3 regions of the Mesorhizobium sp. M1307 genome follow, and region 1 is predicted to be linked to each of the others. Evidence: predicted binding sites of a transcription regulator. Region 1 holds the regulator's gene; each other region holds the start of a gene.
What was found. Region 1 encodes PhoB, which activates phosphate uptake and scavenging genes when phosphate is short. Its sites were predicted from a motif close to TGTCATNNANCTGTCAT; they were not measured.

Region 1 (5,832 bases):
GGCGCCCTGCGAGATCAGGCTCTCGACGTCGGTGAGCTGCTTGCCGGGGTTGGACTGTGCGTCGGCGGAAATATACTTGTCGCCTGCGGCCTCGATGGCCGCCTTCATTGCGGCCTCGTCGGTCTTCCAGCGCTCTTCCTGGAAGTTCGACCAGGAAACGCCGATGACCTTGTCTTTAGCCTGCGCCACCGACGCCAGCGCCAGCGTCATGGCGACACCCGCCAGAATGGCGGTCGTGAATTTCTTCATCATATCCTCCCTGCGCCGCGTACGGCGTGATCAATTGGCTCAAAGACCAGCTTAGAAGCTCTAATTTTTTCGAGCCTCGAAAAAATACTGGCCCGATCTCCTGCTGCTGTCAACATCGATTCTGATGGATTTTGATGACTCTGCGAGTTTTTTCGAGCGTCGGAATAAACGATGACAGCGCCACCTGCATCTGACACTATTTGCCTGCATCCGACACTATTTGTCGGACATTACCGACGGCTTCCGGTTCATGAGCGGCCGCGGGCAACCGGGAGGAAAGCAAACCAATGTCGGTCGGAATCCGCCATGACGATTTGCGCCGGCGCAACCGGGCGATGGTGATCTCGGCGGTGCGCCGGGCCGGCCAGCCATCGCGTACTGAGATCGCAGCTACCACCGGCCTCAGTCATTCGACCATATCGGCGATCTCTTCCGACCTGATACGGGAAGGCATCCTCGCCGAGAGCAAGGCAAGTGAGCCCGTTTCGTTGAAACGCGGTCGTCCGCAGGTCGGCCTCGCCCTCAATCCGGAAGCGGCGGCGGTGCTGACCGTGGTGTTGTCGCTGAATTTCCTGTCGGCCGCCATTATCGACTATACGGGACAGGTGATCGCCGAGGAACAGCGCCGGCTGGACACGCTGACCATGCCGCGCGACGAGTTGATCCGTGAATGCATGGCCATCGTCCGGCGCCGGCTGCAGGATCCAGACCTTGACGTCCGCAGTGTCGCCCGCATCGCCCTGGCGATTCAGGGCATTACCGACTCCCCTGCACGCGCCATGCTGTGGTCGCCGATCACGCCGCAGACCGACATCGCCTTTGCCGACATGCTGGAGGACGAATTCGGCACCCCGGCAACGGTGGAGAACGACTGCAACATGATGGCGGTGGCTTTGCGCTGGCGCAATCTGGATCGCTATCGCGACGACTTCATCGCCATCCTGCTTTCGCATGGCATCGGCATGGGGCTGGTGCTGAAGGGCGAACTGTTCACCGGGACGCATTCCTCGGGCGGCGAATTTGGCCACATGATCCATCGTCCGGGCGGCGCGCTCTGCCGTTGCGGGCGGCGCGGCTGCATCGAGGCCTATGCCGGCAACTACGCCATCTGGCGCAACGCCAGGCAGATGAGCGAAGACAGCGAACCGGTCGCCGACGTCAGCGACGCCGACATGCGAGCACTGGCGGCCCGGGCGCGCGAGAAAGATGGGCCGGAACGCGAGGCCTACCGCAAGGCCGGCGAAGCGCTGGGTTTCGGTCTCGGCTCGCTGTTCGCGCTGATCGATCCGGCACCGGTCGCGATGGTCGGCGCCAGTGCCGCCGCCTTCGATCTGATCGAGCCGGCCTTGCGGAAGGCAATCGCCCAGACCGCCGGCGGCCAGCATTCAGGCTCGATCTCCTTCGATACAGAGCCGAACGAATTGCCGCTGATCCGCGAAGGCTGCGCGATGCGGGCGTTAAGCTTCGTCGACCAGGAGATTTTCGCGCCGGGCGCGCAAATGAGGCCCAGCGTCAGAAAGAACGTAGCCTGACCAGGCGGGTCAATCTTCCCTGATCGCATAGCCGGCACCGCGGATGGTGCGGATGACATCCGGCATCCGGCCGTTGTTGACGGCTTTGCGCAGCCGCCCGACATGCACGTCGACGGTGCGTTCGTCGATGTAGATTGTCTCGCCCCAGACATTATCGAGTAACTGGCTGCGCGAGAAGACACGGCCCGGATGCCGCATCATGAACTCGAGCAGCCGGAATTCGGTCGGCCCGAGCCTGATTTCGCTCTTCTTGCGATAGACCCTGTGCGATTCGCGATCGAGAACGATGTCGCCGACCTTCAGCACGCTGGACAGCACTTCCGGCTTGGCGCGCCGCAGCAGCGCCTTGACCCTGGCCATGAATTCCGGTGTCGAAAACGGTTTGACCAGATAGTCGTCGGCGCCGGTCGAAAGACCGCGCACCCGGTCGCTCTCCTCGCCGCGCGCGGTCAGCATGATGATCGGTAGCCGCTCGGTTTCGGGGCGCACCCGCAGCCGACGACAGAGCTCGATGCCGGAAACCGCTGGTATCATCCAGTCGAGCACCAAAAGGTCGGGCACATTCTCCTGCAAACGGATCTCGGCTTCGTCGCCGCGTGTCACCACCTCGACCTGGTAGCCTTCGGATTCGAGATTGTAGCGGAGCAGCACACCCAACGGCTCCTCGTCCTCCACCACCATTATGCGTGGTGCGATCATCGGCTGGGCACCCCCATCATGTCACCGGTGCGGACATTGTCGTTTCGTCCTGCTTCGGACGATTGACCGGCAATTGCTCGCCGGTCAGCACATAATACGCATTTTCGGCGATGTTGGTGACATGGTCGCCGATCCGCTCCAGATTCTTGGCGCAGAACAGCAGGTGCGTGCAAGCGGTGATGTTGCGCGGATCTTCCATCATGTAGGTCAACAGCTCGCGGAACACGGAGGTGTATTTGACGTCGATGCGCTCGTCGGCGGCACGCAGCTTGGCCAACGCGGCCGCATCGCCTGCAGCATATTCCTCGATGACACCCTGCACCTGGATGAGAACCAGCTGCGCCATCGCGTCGATGGAATGCGACAGGTCCCGCGGCGTGGCGCTGAGGCTGACCGCACTCACGCGCTTGGCGATATTCTTGGCAAGGTCGCCGATGCGTTCGAGGTCGCCCGCCATGCGGATCGCTCCGACCACATGGCGAAGATCGTGGGCCATCGGCTGGCGTTTGGCGATCAGGGTGATGGCGCGGTCGTCCAGTTCGCGTTGACGCGCATCCATGATGGCGTCGTCGGAAACGACGCGTTGCGCCAGCACGTTGTCGGAATTCAACAGGGCCTTGGTCGCCCCGCCGACCATCGAACCGGCGAGGTCGGCCATGTCGCGGATCAGCTTGCTGATCTGCTCGAGATCCTCGTCGAAAGAAGCGACTGTGTGTTCGCCCATGGTCCTGTCCTCATATGCATGATCGGAACGGCTCAGCCGAAGCGGCCAGTGATGTAGTCCTGCGTGCGCTTCTCGCGGGGTGACGTGAAGATCTTCTCGGTCCGGTCGAACTCGACCAGCTCACCCAGATACATGAAGGCGGTCTGGCGCGACACGCGCGCCGCTTGCTGCATGTTGTGGGTTACGATGACGATCGTGTAGTCGGCTTGCAACTCGTCGATCAGTTCCTCGATCTTGGCGGTCGACAACGGGTCGAGGGCCGAAGCCGGTTCGTCGAGCAGAATGACTTCCGGCTTCACGGCCACCGTGCGGGCGATACAGAGCCGCTGCTGCTGGCCGCCGGACAGGCTCAAGCCGCTGGCGTTGAGCTTGTCCTTGACCTCGCTCCACAGCGCGGCGCGCTTCAACGCCTGTTCGACGCGGCCGTCCATCTCGGACTTGCCGAGGTTCTCGTAGAGCCTGACGCCGAAGGCGATGTTCTCGTAGATCGACATCGGGAACGGCGTCGGCTTCTGGAACACCATGCCGATCTTGGTCCTGAGGAGGTTGAGATCCTGCGACCGGTCGAGAATGTTCTTGCCGTCGAGCAGCACCTGGCCCTCGGCCGTCTGTTTTGGGTAGAGCTCATAGATGCGGTTGAACACACGCAGCAGCGTCGATTTCCCGCAGCCGGAAGGGCCGATGAAGGCCGTGACACTGCGCTCAGGCAGCGACAGGCTGATGTCCTTCAGCGCCTTGCTCTGGCCGTAGTAGAAGTTGAGATTCTTGACCTCGATCTTCGTCTTCTCGGCGACCGTTTCGGCCATCGTCATGTCTGGGGACAACATCTGTGTCATCTGTCCTCTCTGCGTCCGGTAAGGCTGCGGGCGAGGATGCTCAAGCCCAGAACCGTCAGGGTGATTATGAGTGCGCCGGTCCACGCCAGTTGCTGCCATTCCTCGTAAGGGCTGAGAGCGAACTGGAAGATGGTCACCGGCAGGCTGGCCATCGGCGCGTTGATATTGCTGCTCCAGAACTGGTTGTTGAGCGCGGTGAAGAGCAGCGGCGCCGTCTCGCCGGAAATGCGTGCTATCGCCAGCAATATGCCGGTGACGATGCCGGACAATGCGGCGCGGTAGGCGACCGAACGGATCACCACCCAGCGTGGCGCGCCGATCGCGGCACCGGCTTCACGCAACGCGTTCGGCACCAGGTTGAGCATGTCTTCAGTGGTGCGCACGACCACCGGAATGACCAGGATGGCAAGCGCAACGGCGCCGGCAATGGCCGAGAAATGTCCCATTGGCCGCACCATCAGCTCATAGACAAACAAGCCGATGATGATCGACGGCGCCGACAACAGGATGTCGTTGATGAAGCGGACGACGGTGGTGATGCGCGAAAAGCGTCCATACTCGGCCATGTAGGTCCCCGCCAGCACGCCGATCGGCGTGCCGACGACAACGGCGATGATCGTCATCAGCAGGCTGCCCGCGATGGCATTGAGCAGGCCGCCGGCCTCGCCCGGTGGTGGCGTCATCTCGGTGAAGACCGCGAACGAAAGCCCGGCTGTGCCCTTATAGACCAGTGCGCCGAGGATGAGCGCCAGCCAGGCAAGCCCGATGCCGGCGGCGACGACGCAAAGCGCCATCATCACCGAATTCCTGGCTTTGCGGCGGCTGTGGAGCGATGAGGATGGCGACATCGGTCAGGCTCCCGTACGGGCGTCGATCCGCATCAGCATATAGCGGGCGGCGGCAAGGATCAGGAAGGTGATGACGAAGAGGATCAGGCCGAGCGAAACCAGCGAGGAGGTGTAGAGGTCGCCGTCGGCCTCGGTGAATTCATTGGCGATGGTCGCCGAGATCGTCGTGCCCGGCGCGAACAGGGAGGCACTGATGCGGTGGGCGTTGCCGATGACGAAGGTCACCGCCATGGTCTCGCCGAGCGCCCGGCCGAGGCCAAGCATGACGCCGCCCATGATGCCGATGCGGGTATAGGGAATGACCACGCGCCGGGTCACTTCCCAGGTCGTGCAACCGATGCCATAGGCCGATTCCTTCAGCACCGCCGGCACCGTATCGAAGACATCCTTGGTGATCGAGGTGATGAAGGGCAACACCATGATGGCGAGGATCAGCGCCGAGGTCAGAAGGCCGATGCCGTAAGGAGGGCCGGCGAAAAGGCTGGATAGTCCCGGCACGCCATGGAAGATGTTGATGATGAAGGGCTGTATCGTCGTCTGCAGGAATGGCGCGAACACGAACAGGCCCCAGATGCCGTAGATGATCGAAGGAATGCCGGCCAACAGCTCGACCGCTATGCCGATCGGGCGCCTGAGCGGGCGCGGGCAGAGCTCGGTGAGAAAGACTGCAATGCCGATGCCGATCGGAACCGCGATCAGGATGGCGATGGCCGCCGTGACCAGGGTGCCGTAGATCGGCGCCAGTGCGCCAAATTTTTCCGTGACCGGATTCCAGCTTTCAGTCGTCAGGAAGGAGAAACCGAAGGACGACAGCGCCTGCCACGAGCCGGCAAACAGCGAGATCGCGACACCGCCGAGGATGACCAGCACAAGAATTGCGGAAGCGCGGGTGAGTCCGCGGAATATGGCATCTGTGAGCGCGAAGCGCCGCACCGTAGCTTCCC
Region 2 (5,832 bases), on a different contig from region 1:
CGTCGATCTTGATCTTGTCGAAGGGAAAGGCGCTGAGGTTGGACAGCGAAGAATAGCCGGTGCCAAAATCGTCCATCGCCACATGCACGCCAAGCGCCTTGACCTGCCTCAAGGTTGCCAGCGCGCGCGGCATGTCCTTCACCAGGGCCGTTTCGGTGATCTCCAGTTCGAGCCTGCCGGGGGCCAGGCCGGATCTCGTCAATGCGTCGTGCACCTTGCGGCTGAAGTTCGGATTGTGAAGTTGCACGGCGGAGACGTTGACGGCGACCATCAGCGGGTTTGTCCAGCGAACAGCATCGTTACAAGCCGTCGTCAGCACCCAGTCGCCGATCTGCGCGATAGCGCCACTGTCCTCGGCCACGGGGATGAAAACGGCCGGAGAAATGTCACCCCGCTCAGGGTGCTGCCAACGGACCAGGGCTTCGAAGCCGATCATCCTGCCGCCGCGGATCTCCTTCTGCGGCTGATAGACGAGGTGGAACTCCTTGCGGGCGATCGCCTGGCGCAATTCATGCTCCATCACGCGCTTGTCGCGGGCCGCGGTGCCCATGGCCATCTCGAAAAACCGATAAGTGTCCCTGCCTTCGGTTTTGGCGCGATGGAGTGCCGTGTCGGCATGGCTGATCAGGCCGGCCTGGTCTTCGGCATCCAGCGGAAAGAAGGCGATGCCGATGCTGGCCGAGACGAGGCCGGAGCCGACCGAAACCCTGTTTTCCTCCCGGATCGCCGCCAGCAAGTCCTCGGCTATCCGGCCTGCGGCCAGGGGGTCGGGGAGGTTCGGAGCTATGATGGCAAATTCATCGCCGCCGAGACGCGCGAGCATCTGTCCGTGGCGCGGGATGCCGGAAATGCAGTGCGCCAGCTTCTGCAGCATAGCATCGCCGGCCCCGTGGCCATAGAGGTCGTTGACTTGCTTGAACCGGTCAAGGTCAAGCAGCAGGAGCGCCAGATGTCCATCCTTGCCGCCACGATCCATCGAGGCGAATTCTGCTTCCAGCCGGGAAGAAAAGCTCCGCCGATTGGCAAGCCCGGTAAGCGGATCGAAATGCGCGAGGCGGAGGATCTCTTGTTCTGCCTTCTTGCGCTCACGGATGTCGCGAACGGCAAGCACCGTATGAGGCCTGCCGCAGTAGGTGATTTTCCTGGCGATCAGCTCGACAGGAATTCTCGCCCCGTCGCTGCCCCTTAACTTCGCTTCCTGCGCCTGTTCGCCGAAGCCGGACATATCGGCTGCGCTCTGTCCGTCGAAAAGCTCGCCGAATTGCATCGTGTTCAGGGTGGCTGTCGCTGTTCCGGTCAGCTTCGCCATACTGTCATTGGCGCTGACGATGCGGGTGCCATCGCAAACGATCAGACCTTCCACCGCCGCATTGGCGAGATCGTGCATGCGATCGGCCTCGAGCTTCTGGCGGCGAAAGCGCAGGTCGATCCACAGCGCGGCACCCGATAGCACAAGGATTATCAGGCTGGCGACCGCTGCGGCAAAGGCCTGGGAAATGGGCTCGATGGAATGTTCGGATATTTCAATCGAGGAATCCGGAATGATCGACACCGCGGCCATCGCGATGAAATGCAAGCTGCAAATCGCCAGCGTCAAAAGCGCGGCGCCGCCGAAAGTCGCGAGCGCTGACGGACGGCGCAAGACGACAAGGAGCGCCAGTGCCGCGAGGGTCACGCCGGCCAGAAGCGATATCGCGACAAGGAGCAGGTTCCATACGACCCGGCCTTCGACCTCGAAAGCTGCCATGCCGATGTAGTGCATCGTCGCGATGGCGCCGCCCAGAATGGCGCCACCGACGAGGAAATGGTCGATGCCGCGGCGCAAGGTGGCGACCCACATCCCAAGCGCGGTCATGATAACGGCGGCGGCAAGCGAAAAGGCGGATAATCCCGGATTGTATGCGTTCGGTATTCCCGGCGTAAACGCGGTCATGGCGATGAAATGCGTCGCCCATATGCCGAACCCGGTCGAGGCCGCGGCGATCATCAGCCAGACAAGCCGGTTTCGCTCGGTCGATCGGCCGACATGCCTAAGGAGATTAACTGCTGAGAAACAAGAAATTCCACAGACGAGCGCGGCGAGCGCAACCAGTCTCAGGTCGTGCTGATTTACGATACAATTATAGACCGTCAGCATCCTGGTTCACTCGGTCTGCCAAAACTAACAGGAGAGATGTGACGGATTAGCTCTTGGAGATTTTAACGAATGGTTAACCCGCGGGCCATGAGGCGGGTCTTTTCGGGGGAAAACCGATGCCGCTGCGCCGACAAGGCGGTGATGTCGTTTCTGACGCCGCGCTTTCGGTAGCGAGTGCACTTTAGGAAGAAATGGTGTTCATTGATCCGCAACAAAACCGTTGTCCGATTGTCATCAGCGCCACATATTGGCTTTGCGGAGGTGCCCCCTTTCGCCAATGACAAACGGGAGATGAAACATGAAGTTCTTCGGCTTTGCGGCCGGTATCGCCGCCACCTTGACCCTGCTTTCCACCACCTCCGCCTTCGCCGTCACGCAGATCAGCTGGTGGCACGCCATGACCGGCGCCAACGCCGAGGTCGTCGCCAAGATCTCCAAGGATTTCAACGCCAGCCAGAGCGACTATGAGCTCGTTCCGGTGTTCAAGGGCACCTATCCGGAGACGCTGAATGCCGGCATCGCCGCTTTCCGCGCCGGCCAGGCGCCCGATATCCTCCAGGTGTTCGACGTCGGCACCGGCGTGATGATGGCGGCCGAGGGTGCGATAAAGCCGGTGGCCGATGTGATGACCGGCGCCGGGATGACTTTCGACAAGAGCCAGTATCTGCCCGGCATCGTAGGCTATTATTCGAAGCCGGACGGCACCATGCTATCGTTCCCCTACAACTCTTCCTCGCCCATCCTCTATTACAACAAGGACATCTTCCAGAAGGCAGGCCTCGACGTGAACAATCCGCCCAAGACGTGGAACGAGGTGTGGGAAGCTGCCAAGAAGATCAAGACGAGCGGCGCCGCCCCTTGCGGCTATACCTCGACCTGGCTGACCTGGATCCACCTGGAGAATTTCGCGGCGTGGAATGACGTGCCTTGGGCCACCCAGCAGAATGGCCTGGCCGGCGGTGATGTCGAACTCAAGATCAATGCGCCGATTTTCGTCAACCACTTCCAGGCGCTAGCTGACCTGGCCAAGGACGGCACGTTCAAATATGGCGGACGCACCTCCGAAGCCAAGCAGATATTCCTCGCCGGCGAATGCGGCATCTTCACCGAATCGTCGGGCGGCCTCGGCGATATCGTCAAGTCCGGCATGAACTATGGCATCGGCCAGCTTCCGTATGATACCGACGCCAAGGGCGCACCACAGAACACGACGCCGGGTGGTGCCAGCCTGTGGGTGTTCGGCAACAAGTCGGACGAGGAATACAAGGGCGTCGCGGCCTTCTTTGCCTATCTGTCCAAGACCGATGTGCAGGAATATCTGCACCAGAAGTCGGGATACCTGCCAGTGACGCTTGCGGCATACGAGGCGACTAAGAAATCAGGCTTCTATGACAAAAACCCCGGCCGCGAGACACCCATCCTGCAGATGACGGGCAAGGCGCCGACCGACAACTCGAAGGGCGTGCGCCTGCCGAATCTGCCGCAGGTGCGCGATATCCAGAACGAGGAGCTGGAGAAGATGCTGGCCGGCCAACAAACCGCTCAGCAGGCGCTCGACAATGCGGTCACGCGCGGCAACGCCGCGATCAAGGAAGCGCTGGAGAACTGACGGGATTATCTCGGTTAGTCGGTTGGAATATCGCCCGCGCGAGCTCGCGTGGGCGATACCTGGATAGCGAGGGAAATCAGCCTGTCTCCACGCGTCGTCTTTCCCAACAAGATCCTGCCCTACCTGCTGGTGGCGCCACAACTCGCCATCACCCTGGTTTTCTTTTACTGGCCGGCCGGTCAGGCGCTTTACCAGTCGATGCTCAGGCAAGACCCGTTCGGGCTGAGGAGCCGGTTTGTCTGGTTTGCCAATTTCCGGAAGGTGCTGGCCGATCCGGCCTACCTCAACTCGATCAAGGTCACAGTAGTGTTCTCTCTTGCGACCGCGATCGTTGCCATGGTTGTGGCCCTGGTGCTCGCGGTCATGGCCGAGAAGGCCGTGCGCGGCAAAGGCCTCTACCGCACACTGTTGATATGGCCTTACGCCGTGGCGCCGGCGATTGCCGGCATGCTTTGGCTTTTCCTGTTCAATCCCTCGATCGGCTCGTTGGCCTATTTGCTGAGAAGCCTCGGCATCGTATGGGACCCGCTGCTCAACGGCACCCACGCCATGATCCTGCTGGTGTCGGCTGCTGCCTGGAAGCAGATCAGCTACAACTTCCTGTTCTTCGTCGCCGGCCTGCAGGCGGTGCCGAAAACGCTGATCGAAGCGGCGGCCATGGACGGCGCCGGCGAAACCAAGCGCTTCTGGACCATCGTCTTCCCGCTGCTTGCGCCGACAACCTTTTTCCTGCTGGTCGTCAACACCGTCTATGCCCTGTTCGACACGTTCGGCATCGTTCATGCCGTCACCGGCGGCGGGCCGGGCAAGACGACCGAGACGCTGGTCTACAAGGTCTACAATGACGGCTTCGTCAATCTGATCCTGGGCGATTCGGCGGCGCAGTCGGTCATCCTGATGGCCATCGTCATTGCGCTCACAGCGATCCAGTTCCGCTATGTGGAACGCAAAGTCCATTACGGCTGAGGGCAGCGATGATCGGCCAGTCCCCGCTCCGCACCTTCATCGCCCATGCCGTGCTCATCCTCGGCATATTGATCGTGGCTTTTCCGATCTACTACACCTTCGTTGCCTCGACGCACACGCTGCAAACGATCCTCAGGCCGCCCCTGCCGCTCTTGCCCGGCGGCCAGCTATGGAACAATTACAGCGAGGCGCTGTTCGGCGGCATCGGTCGTATCGGCGGGGTCAGCGTCGGCAGGCTGCTCCTCAACACCACGATCATGGCGCTCGGCGTTGCGGTGGGAAAGATCTTCATCTCGATCCTGTCGGCCTACGCGATCGTGTTCTTTCGCTTTCCGCTGCGCATGACCTTCTTCTGGCTGATCTTCATCACCTTGATGCTTCCAGTCGAGGTGCGCATCCTGCCGACCTACAAGGTGATGGTCGATCTCGGCATGATCGACACCTATGCCGGCCTGATCGTCCCGCTGATCGCCTCGGCCACCGCAACGCTGCTGTTTCGCCAGTTCTTCATGACCATACCGGGCGAATTGGTCGAGGCGGCGCGTGTCGACGGTGCCGGGCCATGGCGCTTCTTTTTCGATATTCTGGTGCCGCTGTCGCGGACAAACATCGCCGCGCTGTTCGTGATCCTCTTCATCTATGGCTGGACGCAGTATCTTTGGCCGCTGCTCGTCACCAACAGCAACGACATGAACACCATCGTCATCGCGCTGAGAAAGATGGTTTCCTTCGCCGATGCCGACACCCAATGGCACCTCGTGATGGTCACGGCAATGCTGGCCATCGTGCCGCCGATCCTGGTGGTCGTGCTGATGCAACGCTGGTTCGTGCGCGGTCTGGTCGAATCCGAAAAGTGAGAAGCTGATGGCGACCGTGGATCTGAAGGATGTGAAGAAGGTCTATCCCGGCGGCATCGAAGCCGTGAAGGGCGTTTCCATCGCCATTCCCGACAAGGAGCTTTGCGTGCTGGTCGGCCCCTCTGGCTGCGGCAAGTCCACGCTGCTGAGGATGATCGCCGGGTTGGAGACCATTTCGGCCGGGATAGTCGCCATCGACGGCAAGGTGGTCAACGCCATTGGCCCGACCGAGCGCGACATCGCCATGGTGTTCCAGAATTACG
Region 3 (5,832 bases), on a different contig from region 1:
GCTCGTTGGCGACCCGGCGCAACCGTTCTTTAGGGTGCGTCGCCCCGCCGATTATCTCAGTCACCGATTCGGGCGACGGAGGACGCAGACGCTCCATCAGCACTTCGCCGCACGCCGGCACCAGGTCATCCAGAGTAGGAAAATGCTTGTAGACGGTGCCAACGGCGACATCGGCTTCCGTAGCGATGTCCTTCCAAGTCGTGCCAAAGATGCCGTTCTGGGTGTGCAGCTTGATTGTCGCGTCGAGAATGCGCTGCCTCGTCTTGGCGAAGGCGGCAGTCCGGGAACCCATGCTGTAGCGGCGAGGGGACATAGACGTCCACTTAAATAATTGAATGAACAATTCAATCATTTAATTTATCTGGAATCAATCCAGATTCGCAGGAGCCACTCGCTATTCCCCACTCGCTATTTCATTATTCACCCCATGAACCCGATCGAGCTTCTCGACTATGCCGGCGTCGCCGTCTTCGCGGCGACCGGTGCGCTGGCCGCCTCGCGCAAACAGCTCGACATTATCGGTTACCTGTTTCTGGCTAGCGTTGCCGGCATCGGGGGCGGAACGTTTCGCGACGTCATCCTCAACGTGCCCGTGTTCTGGGTGGGAAACCGCGACTATGTGCTAATCTGTGCAGCGGTGGCGGTCGTCGTCTTCTTCAGCGCACATCGTTTGGAGTCCCGCTACAAATTGCTGCTCTGGCTCGACGCCATAGGTCTTGCCGCATTTTCGGTGATGGGCGCGGCCAAGGGGCTGACGATCACCGGGTCACCTGCAGTTTCGATCGTCACCGGCATGCTCACCGCAACCCTTGGCGGCATTCTGCGCGATCTATTGACAGGCGAGCCTTCGGTGCTCCTGCGACCGGAGATCTACGTTACCGCAGCGCTTGCCGGCGCCGGCCTCTACACACTTGGCGATTTCGCCGGACTGCCGCCGCTTGCGTCGGGCCTGGCAGGTTTCATGGCGGCTTTCTGCGTACGCGGCGGCGCGCTGAAATTCGGCTGGGCCTTTCCGTCCTACAAAAGCAAGCCTGGCCGGCGTCCGGAAGATATTCCCTGATTTAAGGTGTCAGGCCGCAAACCGCTGCGCTTCTCCGCCATAATAATTGACGTAGCGGGCGCCGATCTCCTTGACCGGCATCACCACGAACACGTCGACCGTCGAGAATTCACGGTCGATGACGCAGCCGTCGCCGATGCGCGCGCCGACGCGCAGATAGCCCTTGACCAGCGGCGGCATCGCGGCGATCGCCGCCTTGGTATTGACGGCCTCGATCGGCATCAGATCCATGGAACAATAGCGCCCGGCGACGGCGCGCACGTCCCAGGATGAATTCGTCCGGCAGTGGTGGGCAAGATAGGTCAGCGCCTCCGCATGTGCCGCCGGCACGGTGCCGTGGAACGACGCGCAGCCGGTCATCACGCCGATGCCGTAATGGTTGATGTAGGCCCAGATGCCTTGCCACAGCGCCTCGATGGTGCGCTTCGAGCGGTATTCCGGCAGAACGCAGGAGCGGCCGAGCTCGAGGAAGCGCTGGCCGGGATGCCGCGCGATCAGCTTGGTCAGCTCGAATTCACCTTCGGAATAGAAGCCGCCGGCGGCCGCGGCAATCTCCTGCCGCAGCAGGCGGTAGGTGCCGACGATGCGGCGATGCTCGGGGCCGGAAAGCGAAGTATCGAAGACCAGCAGATGATCGCAGAGGGGATCGAAGCGATCGGCATCGCGGCGGTCCTGCATCTGGAACAGGTCCTTCCTGGCACCAAGCTCGTCGTAGAACACCCGGTAGCGCACTTCCTGCGCGGCAGCGATCTCGGCCTCGTTGCGGGCGAGCCGCACTTCGAGATTGCCGATGCGGCCGAGCGATGCGCCTTTTATGACGGCATCGGCGTTCCGGCCGACGAGCAAAGGCCCGCTGGCGTTCGGCCGAGCATCACATTCCGGCATGACTGTATGCACGAGTGATTCTCCTTCGAGCCATCCCTCTTGGCACGGGGATACGGTGTAGGTGCAACAGGATTGTGACAGTACCGTGATACGCCTCTGCGGGCAATACTTCGTCGGCTGGGTAATCTATCAACCGTCTATGTTGTGCCTCAGGCGGCCGCTTGCCCTTCGACCGCATGAACCAGGGCATCGGGGTCGAGCGGCTTGGTGACGAAGCCGCTGGCACCGTGAGCGAGCACGGCGTGGCGGGTCTTTTCCTGGCTGTCGGCCGACAGCACCATGATCGGCACCGGCGGCACCGCGGTCTCCTCCTCATGGCGGCGGATGGCGGCGATGGCGTCCAGACCGTCCATGACAGGCATGTGCAAGTCCATCAGCACCACGTCGTAGCGGTGCTTGTGGCCGGTGCTGATGACCGCCTCGACCGCGGCCTTGCCGTTGCCGACCACTTTCACGCGATGCCCGGCCTTCAGCAGCGTGGCGCGGGCCAGCATGGCGTTGATGTCGTTGTCCTCGGCGATCAGCACCGACAGGCCCTGCTGGCGGGCGCCAATGGCGTGCCCCGCCTGCGCGCCGCGCCTTTGCAGTTGCGGCTCGGCGATGACCGGTGCATGGCTGGTCAAAAGCACGCGCAGCAGTGTCTCGCCGCGCACCGGCCTCGCCAGGAAGGTGGCGTAACCGTTGGCACGGAACTCGCCAAGCATGCCGCGGTCGGTCGGCGCGATCAGCGTCACTGCCTCGCAATCGGCAAATCCGCTCTGGCGCAGGCGCCTGAGCAGCCTGCCGTCGCTTTGCTCCATGGCAGCATCGATCAGAAGCACGTCACAGCCCTCGGCGAAAGCGGTGGCCTGGGCGGCGGCGGTGGCCAGATCGACCGTGCCGCCATTGGCGCGAATGGTGCGGGCGAGGGCTTCGGCCTCGACCAGGTTCTTCGACACGATCACCGCATGCCGGCCCGACAGCGCGTCCTGGCGGATCTGCGGCGCCTCGACGGCGGAAATAGCGGGAATATCGAAGACGAATTCGGACCCCTGGCCAAGCCGGCTCGACACCGAGATAGCGCCGCCCATGGCGGTCACCAGGCGCTTGGAAATGGCGAGACCGAGGCCGGCACCGCCATGCGCACGGGTCGAGGTGCCGTCAGCCTGTTCGAAGTCCTCGAATATGCGCTCCATGTCCTCCTCGCGCAGGCCGGGGCCGGTGTCGGTGATGGTGAAGCGGATGCGGTCGGTGGTTTCGGTGCGGACGCGAGCGATGCTTGCCAGGACGCCGCCGCTGTCGGTGAACTTGACGGCGTTGCCGATGAGATTGAGCAGCACCTGCCTGACCCTGCCGGGGTCGGCGGTGATCAGCTGCGGCACGTCGGGTTCGACATGACAGCCGAGGCCGATATCCTTGGCAAAAGCCCGCGCCGCCAAAAGCTCGATGACATTGTCGGCGATCTCGCGCACCGACATTGGCTGCGGTTCGGGATCGAAGCGGCCGGCCTCGATCTTGGAGTAGTCGAGCAGGTCCTCGATCAGCGCCAGCAGCGCGCTGGCCGAGGTCGAGATGGCGCCGACATAGGTCCGCTGCTCGGGCGAAAGGCTGGTGTCGGCGAGAAGCCGGGCCATGCCCATGATGCCGTTCATCGGCGTGCGGATCTCGTGGCTGACGGTGGCGAGGAAGCGCGATTTGGCCTGGCTCGCATATTCGGCCCGCTCGCGGGCGGTGATCAGCGAGGATTCGGCGCGCTTGCGAGCGGTGATGTCGCGGGCGATGGCGCGATGCGAAACGGCGCCGCTGTCCTTGTCGCGCACCGACAGCTCGATCCAAGAGAACCAGCGTGGGCCGTCCGGCGTGCAAATGGCGACGTCGGTGGAACTCAGGCATTCATGGTCGGAAAACGCGGCGTCGGGGACGATGCCGACATCGATGCCTAGTTCGGCCAGGGTCTTGCCGGCAAGGTCGCGCTGGTCGGTTTCGACAAGGTCGGCGAAAACCTTGTTGGCGTAGACAATGTGGCCGTCGCGGTCACGATGGACGACGAGATCGCCGAGTGCATCGATCAGCCCGCGAAAGCGCTCCTCGCTCTCCTGCATCTCCCACATGCGGTCGGCCAGCGTCTCGATTTCGGCGCGGCTGCGGGCGGTCGTGGCATCGAGCAGGGCCACCGCGCGGCGCTCGGTGCGCCTGTTGCGCAGATGCATGGCGAGCCCGGCGATGGCTGTCGCCAAAAGGCCGATGGTGATGAAGATCGGCGCCCCGGTCAGATGCGAAAAGCCTGCCAGCACGACGATGGCGACGAGCGTCAGGAAGGGCAGGCCTTCGCGGTTGGAGGCCGGCAGTTCCGGCGCCAGCGGTGGCGCGGCGACAAGCTGCCGTCCTGGCGCCGCGGGGGCCGTCCCATCGGCCCGTTCGGCTGGTTCCGCCTCTCTGAAGCCGGGTTCCGCAATCATACGGAAATCCTGCCAGACAGAGCTTATCGAAGGTTGTGGTTGATCGCTCGAATTTTAGCGGTCGCGCTCTTTTTGTCCCTTGGGGGCTCACATATCCACCACCACGCGGCCGCGGATCTTACCCTCGACGATGTCATGCGCGGCGCCGATGATGCCGTCGAAGCCGATGCTCGTCGACAGGTTGGCAAGCTTTGCGTGGTCGAGATCGGCGCCGATGCGGCGCCAGGCCTCGAGGCGGACCGCCTTCGGCGCCATCACCGAATCGATGCCGAGCAGCGAGACGCCGCGCAGGATGAAGGGGGCGACGCTTGCCGGCAGGTCCATGCCGCCGGCGAGGCCGCAAGCGGCGACGGCGCCGCCATAGGAGGTCATCGACAGAACGTTGGCCAGCGTGTGACTGCCGACCGCATCGACGCCGCCGGCCCAGCGTTCCTTGGCGAGCGGTTTTGCCGGCTGGGCGAGCTCGTCGCGTGAAATCACTTCCGCGGCGCCAAGGTCGATCAGATAGGGGCTTTCGGCAGCGCGGCCGGTCGAGGCGATGACGTGATAGCCGAGGCTGGACAGGATCGAGACCGCGACCGAGCCGACGCCACCGGCAGCGCCGGTCACCACCACCGGGCCGCGGTCGGGCACGATGCCGTGCCGCTCCAATGCGATGACGCAAAGCATGGCGGTGTAGCCGGCGGTGCCGACCGCCATCGCATCATGCGGGCTCATGCCGTCCGGCAGCGGCACCAGCCAGTCGCCCTTGACGCGGGCGCGCCCTGCAAAGGCGCCGAAATGCGTCTCGCCGACGCCCCAGCCGTTCAATATGACCTTGTCACCCTTGCGCCAGCCAGGATTGGAAGACGAGATGACGGTGCCGGCGAAATCGATGCCCGGCACCAGCGGCCAGCGGCGGATTACCGGCGCCTTGCCGGCAATCGCAAGGCCGTCCTTGTAGTTGACAGTCGTCGCCTCGACCGCGACGGTGACGTCGCCCTCCATCAGGTCTGCCTCGGTAAGCTCGGTCACCGCGACCGACTGGTTTTTCTCGGCGTCGCGCGAAACGAGGATGGCTTTGAAGGTTTCGGGCATTTTTTCTCCTCGGGCTTGCAGATCAGAATGTGCGGCGCCAGGCGAGTGAGGTCAATCGCTCGACGCTCCGCGCCGCCAGCCAATGAGCTCATCGAAGACGACCAGCACGGCACCGACCGAAATGAAGGCATCGGCGAGGTTGAAGATCGCGAAGGACCAGACCGGCGTGTGAAACAGAATATAGTCGATGACATGACCGTAGATAGCGCGGTCGATCAGATTGCCGAGCGCGCCGCCGACGATCAGCGCGAAGCCGATGCGGGCAAGCAGGTGGCCCGGCGGCGTGCGGGCCGCAAGATAGAGCACGAAAGCGACCACCACAACCGCGACGACCACCAGGCCGGTGTCGCCGAAGGACGAAAACAGCGAGAA

Region 2: a site for PhoB is predicted at 2,356-2,372, ahead of ugpB (sn-glycerol-3-phosphate ABC transporter substrate-binding protein UgpB). Genes of this name have one in related genera too.
Region 3: a site for PhoB is predicted at 2,009-2,025, ahead of olsB (l-ornithine N(alpha)-acyltransferase). Genes of this name have one in related genera too.

The regions. Positions count from the first base shown of each region.
Region 1 covers NZ_JAMYLR010000044.1:26,883-32,714, reverse strand. The annotation lists gene xylF (D-xylose ABC transporter substrate-binding protein) at 1-249, opposite strand, end outside; gene NKH16_RS29265 (ROK family protein) at 537-1,781, shown strand; gene phoB (phosphate regulon transcriptional regulator PhoB) at 1,791-2,480, opposite strand; gene phoU (phosphate signaling complex protein PhoU) at 2,497-3,204, opposite strand; gene pstB (phosphate ABC transporter ATP-binding protein PstB) at 3,237-4,040, opposite strand; gene pstA (phosphate ABC transporter permease PstA) at 4,037-4,888, opposite strand; gene pstC (phosphate ABC transporter permease subunit PstC) at 4,892-5,832, opposite strand, start outside.
Region 2 covers NZ_JAMYLR010000005.1:198,975-204,806, reverse strand. The annotation lists gene NKH16_RS09385 (bifunctional diguanylate cyclase/phosphodiesterase) at 1-2,137, opposite strand, end outside; gene ugpB (sn-glycerol-3-phosphate ABC transporter substrate-binding protein UgpB) at 2,436-3,746, shown strand; gene ugpA (sn-glycerol-3-phosphate ABC transporter permease UgpA) at 3,828-4,712, shown strand; gene ugpE (sn-glycerol-3-phosphate ABC transporter permease UgpE) at 4,721-5,569, shown strand; gene ugpC (sn-glycerol-3-phosphate ABC transporter ATP-binding protein UgpC) at 5,577-5,832, shown strand, end outside.
Region 3 covers NZ_JAMYLR010000002.1:294,744-300,575, reverse strand. The annotation lists gene NKH16_RS05555 (TetR/AcrR family transcriptional regulator) at 1-352, opposite strand, end outside; gene NKH16_RS05550 (trimeric intracellular cation channel family protein) at 428-1,060, shown strand; gene olsB (l-ornithine N(alpha)-acyltransferase) at 1,070-1,945, opposite strand; gene NKH16_RS05540 (hybrid sensor histidine kinase/response regulator) at 2,095-4,383, opposite strand; gene acuI (acrylyl-CoA reductase (NADPH)) at 4,471-5,460, opposite strand; gene lspA (signal peptidase II) at 5,512-5,832, opposite strand, start outside.